DNA from 2 places in the Enterobacter sp. ECC_219_Taxon_10 genome. Region 2 is predicted to be linked to the other one. Evidence: predicted binding sites of a transcription regulator. Region 2 holds the regulator's gene; the other holds the start of a gene.
What was found. Region 2 encodes Fur, which represses iron uptake genes when iron is present. Its sites were predicted from a motif close to ATAATAATGAGAACNACTATCAA; they were not measured.
Positions count from the first base shown of each region.

Region 1: a site for Fur is predicted at 853-875, ahead of feoA (ferrous iron transporter A). Genes of this name have one in related genera too.

Region 1 is NZ_CM178005.1:4,517,358-4,519,828, forward strand. It holds gene AC4ICF_RS21600 (Tex family protein) at 1-577, shown strand, start outside; gene feoA (ferrous iron transporter A) at 916-1,143, shown strand; gene feoB (Fe(2+) transporter permease subunit FeoB) at 1,174-2,471, shown strand, end outside.
Region 2 is NZ_CM178005.1:1,418,669-1,421,139, forward strand. It holds gene chiP (chitoporin ChiP) at 1-848, shown strand, start outside; gene chiQ (ChiQ/YbfN family lipoprotein) at 896-1,222, shown strand; gene fur (ferric iron uptake transcriptional regulator) at 1,315-1,761, opposite strand; gene fldA (flavodoxin FldA) at 2,052-2,471, opposite strand, start outside.

The DNA.
Region 1 (2,471 bases), 1.8 Mb from region 2:
GGCGCTTAAAGACCTGATGGGCGACAGCGGCGCCCTGCGCAACCTGAAAGCGGTGGACTTCACCGACGAAAAATTTGGCGTGCCTACCGTCACCGATATCATCAAAGAGCTGGAAAAACCGGGCCGCGATCCGCGTCCTGAGTTCAAAACGGCGACCTTTGCTGACGGCATCGAGACCATGAACGATCTCCTGCCGGGCATGGTGCTGGAAGGCGCGGTGACCAACGTCACCAACTTCGGCGCGTTTGTGGATATCGGCGTGCACCAGGACGGTCTGGTGCATATCTCGTCCCTTGCCGACAAGTTCGTTGAAGACCCGCACACCGTGGTCAAAGCGGGCGACATCGTGAAGGTGAAAGTGCTGGAAGTGGATCTGCAGCGCAAGCGTATCGCCCTGACCATGCGTCTGGACGAGCAACCGGGCGACACCAACGCGCGCCGTGGCGGCAACGGTGGAGGCCGCGAGCAGCAGCGTCCGGCCGCGAAAGCCGCAAAACCGCGCGGGCGTGATGCACAGCCTGCGGGCAATAGCGCGATGATGGACGCGCTGGCGGCCGCGATGGGTAAGAAACGCTAAGGCAACAACGCCCCCCTCACCCTAACCCTCTCCCCAAAGGGGAGAGGGAACTTTAACACCCTCGCCCCTTTGGGGAGAGGGCCGGGGTGAGGGGAATAAAACATCTCGAAATATATGAAACCGATTGCACAGCCATATTTAAACCACTAATTATCACCCCGTTAACAAATATCCCTCTTTTCATTTTCCCGGCAATTCAGCAAATATTGAGCAAGGTCAATCAGACCGCAAATTAATACGATTAACAACATCCCGTCACATTTTTATTATTGCTGATAAAAACTATTCTCATTATCATCGCAGTGTAGATTATTTAACCTCTCGTGGAATCAGGCATTATGCAATTCACTCCAGACAGTGCATGGAAAATTACCGGTTTTACCCGCGAAATTAGCCCGGCCTATCGGCAGAAGCTGCTGTCACTGGGCATGCTGCCCGGCTCATCATTCCAGGTCGTGCGCGTAGCGCCGTTGGGCGATCCTGTCCATATCGAAACCCGGCGCGTGAATCTGGTTCTGCGCAAAAAAGACCTCGCATTAATTGAAGTTGAATCTTTATCCCGTTAACAAGCCAGCGGTTTCGGTGGGTCTAATACAATGAAAAAATTAACTATTGGCTTAATTGGCAATCCTAATTCCGGCAAGACAACCTTATTTAATCAGTTAACCGGCGCGCGCCAGCGCGTGGGAAATTGGGCAGGCGTAACGGTTGAACGTAAAGAAGGTCAGTTCACGACAACGGACAATCAGGTGACCCTGGTCGACCTTCCCGGTACCTATTCCTTAACCACGATTTCATCCCAGACATCGCTCGATGAGCAAATTGCCTGCCACTACATTCTTGGCGGCGATGCCGATCTGCTGATCAACGTGGTCGACGCCTCTAACCTCGAACGAAACCTTTACCTGACGCTGCAGCTGCTGGAGCTGGGGATCCCCTGCATCGTGGCGCTCAACATGCTCGACATTGCAGAGAAACAAAAGCTGCGCATTGACGTCGATGCCCTCTCTGCGCGCCTTGGGTGCCCTGTCGTTCCGCTGGTCTCGACCCGCGCTCGCGGTATCGACGCGCTGAAGCTGGCGATTGACCGCCACGCGGGAAACCGCGACGTTGAGCTGGTGCACTACGCCCAGCCGCTGCTGCGCGAAGCCGATCTGCTGGCGCAGGAGATGGACAAAAATATGCCTGCGAAACAGCGTCTGTGGCTCGGCCTGCAGATGCTGGAAGGGGATATCTATAGCCGCGCCTATGCCGGACATGCGGCAGATAAGCTGGACGTGACCCTCGCCCGTCTCAGCGGCGAGCTGGACGACCCGGCGCTGCACATCGCCGATGCGCGTTATCAGGCCATTGCGTCAATTTGTGACGTGGTCAGCAATGCCCTTACCGCGGAACCCAGCCGCTTTACGGCGGCGGTGGATAAGATTGTGCTCAACCGCTTCCTCGGTTTGCCGATCTTCCTGCTGGTGATGTACGTGATGTTCCTGCTTGCCATTAACATTGGTGGCGCGCTCCAGCCGATTTTTGACGCGGGTTCTGTCGCCGTTTTCGTTCATGGTATTCAGTGGCTGGGTTACACCCTGCACTTCCCGGAATGGCTAACCATCTTCCTCGCTCAGGGGATCGGCGGCGGTATCAACACCGTGCTGCCGCTGGTGCCGCAGATCGGCATGATGTATCTGTTCCTCTCGTTCCTTGAAGATTCCGGCTACATGGCGCGCGCCGCGTTCGTGATGGACCGCCTGATGCAGGCGCTGGGTCTGCCGGGTAAATCCTTCGTCCCGCTGATCGTCGGCTTCGGCTGTAACGTGCCGTCGGTGATGGGCGCGCGCACCCTGGATGCGCCGCGTGAACGTCTGATGACCATCATGATGGCGCCATTTATGTCCTGCGG
Region 2 (2,471 bases):
CAGGTGCGTTGAGCTTCTCCTATATGTGGACCAACGAGTACAAAGCGCCGTGGCACATCGAAATGGATAAGTTCTACCAGAACGATAAGAAAACCAAAGTCGATTACCTCCACTCGCTGGGCGCGAAGTACGACTTTAAAAACGATCTGGTTCTGGAAGCCGCATTTGGTCAGGCGGAAGGCTATATCGATCAGTATTTTGCTAAAGCCAGCTACAAATTTGATATCGCCGGTAGCCCGCTGAGCACCAGCTACCAGTTCTACGGTACGCGCGATAAGGTCAGCGATGGCAGCGTAAATGACATTTATAACGGCACCGCGTGGCTTCAGGCGCTGACCTTCGGCTACAAAGTCGGTCAGGTTGATTTGCGTCTGGAAGGGACATGGGTGAAGGCGGAAGGGCAGCAGGGCTACTTCCTGCAGCGTATGACCCCGACCTATGCATCATCCAACGGTCGTCTGGATATCTGGTGGGATAACCGCTCCGACTTCAACGCCGACGGCGAGAAAGCGGTCTTCTTCGGCGCCATGTATGACCTGAAAAACTGGAACCTGCCTGGCTGGGCGGTGGGGGCTTCTTACGCATACGCCTGGGACGCAAAACCAGCAGACATGGCGACGCCGGATGCCTACTACGATCCTAACTATCGCCTGAAAGAGTCCTCCTACAGCCTGGATGCTATCTATACCCTGCAGGATGGCCGCGCGAAAGGCACGATGTTCAAGCTGCACTTCACCCAGTATGACAACCACTCCGATATTCCAAGCTATGCGGGCGGTTACGGCAACATCTTCCAGGATGAACGTGACGTCAAATTCATGGTTATCGCCCCATTCACCATCTTCTGATGAGCACACCGGCGGGCTGAGTCCCGCCGGTCTGGAGACTGCACATGATGAAAAAAATCGTAATCGTCGCGTTGCTGGCATCAGGGCTGGTGGCGTGCGCTCAGACTCAGGCGCCAAAAGAGGATTCCCGTCTGAAGGAGGCGTATAGCGCCTGTATTAATACCGCGGAAGGATCGCCGGAGAAAATCGAAGCCTGTCGGAGCGTGCTGAATGTGTTGAAGAAAGAGAAAGCGCATGAGCAGTTCGCGACGCAGGAGAACGTTCGGGTGATGGATTATCAGGCCTGTATTCAGGCGCGTAAAACCGGTAACGATCAGGAAGTGGCGAAGCGTTGCGATAAGATCTGGAACGAGATACGCAATAACAATAAATAAGTTGCTTTACGCCCGGTGGCACTTTGCTTACCGGGCTTTTTTGACGCAAAAAAAAGCCAACCTCGCGGCTGGCTCAGAGTATGAACGCTAACTTATTTTGTGTCGTGAGCGTGTTCATTCTCGCGGCAATCCCCTTCAGCGCAGTGACCGTATAGGTACAGGCTGTGGTTGGTCAGGCGAATGCCGTGACGAGCTGCGATTTCACGCTGACGCGCTTCGATGGAATCATCGCTAAATTCAATGACCTTGCCGCAATCGAGGCAGATCAGGTGATCGTGGTGATGCTGCTGGGTCAGTTCGAATACAGATTTACCGCCTTCGAAATTATGACGGGTAACAATGCCCGCGTCATCAAACTGGTTCAGCACGCGATAAACGGTGGCCAGCCCAATCTCTTCACCCATGTCGATAAGACGTTTATAAAGGTCTTCCGCACTGACATGGTGATTGTCTGGACCCTGAAGCACTTCGAGGATTTTTAATCGAGGAAGCGTTACTTTCAGGCCAGCCTTCTTTAATGCGGTATTGTTGTCAGTCATGCGGAATCTGTCCTGTTGCTAAACGATTCACTTCTGAAGGAAGTGACAGAAAATGCACCTGGGTTAATGCGTCTCATTATAGAACTGCCATGCCTAAATGAAAACTGCAAGTCTCAGGCAAAATATGCTTATAAAAACGTGGTATCACCAACAAACTTGCTCAATGGAAACCACATTTTGCCAGGGAGACATTGTACAGGTCTGGGCGAAAAAGTTAAAAGTTTGTAGCAATTAATTTAATCGGTTTTACCTGGAAAACGGGCGCAACCTGCGTTGCGCCGTAGAAAAAATCAGGCGTTGAGAATATCGTCCAGGTGGAGTTCTTCACGGATCTGCTTAACCCACTTCTCTACACGCTCTGCCGTAAGCTCAGGCTGACGGTCTTCGTCAATGGCCAGACCGACAAAATGATCGTCATCGGCCAAGCCTTTAGAGGCTTCGAAGTGGTAACCGGCAGTCGGCCAGTGACCAACAATAACCGCGCCATTCGGCTCAATGATGTCGCGAATCGTCCCCAGCGCGTCACAGAAGTACTCGGCATAGTCTTCCTGATCGCCACAGCCAAACAGTGCGACCAGCTTCCCGTTGAAGTCCACCTCTTCCAGCGTCGGGAAGAAATCGTCCCAGTCGCACTGGGCTTCACCGTAGTACCAGGTTGGAATACCCAGCAGCAGAATGTCATAGCCCTCGAGATCTTCTTTGCTGCTCTT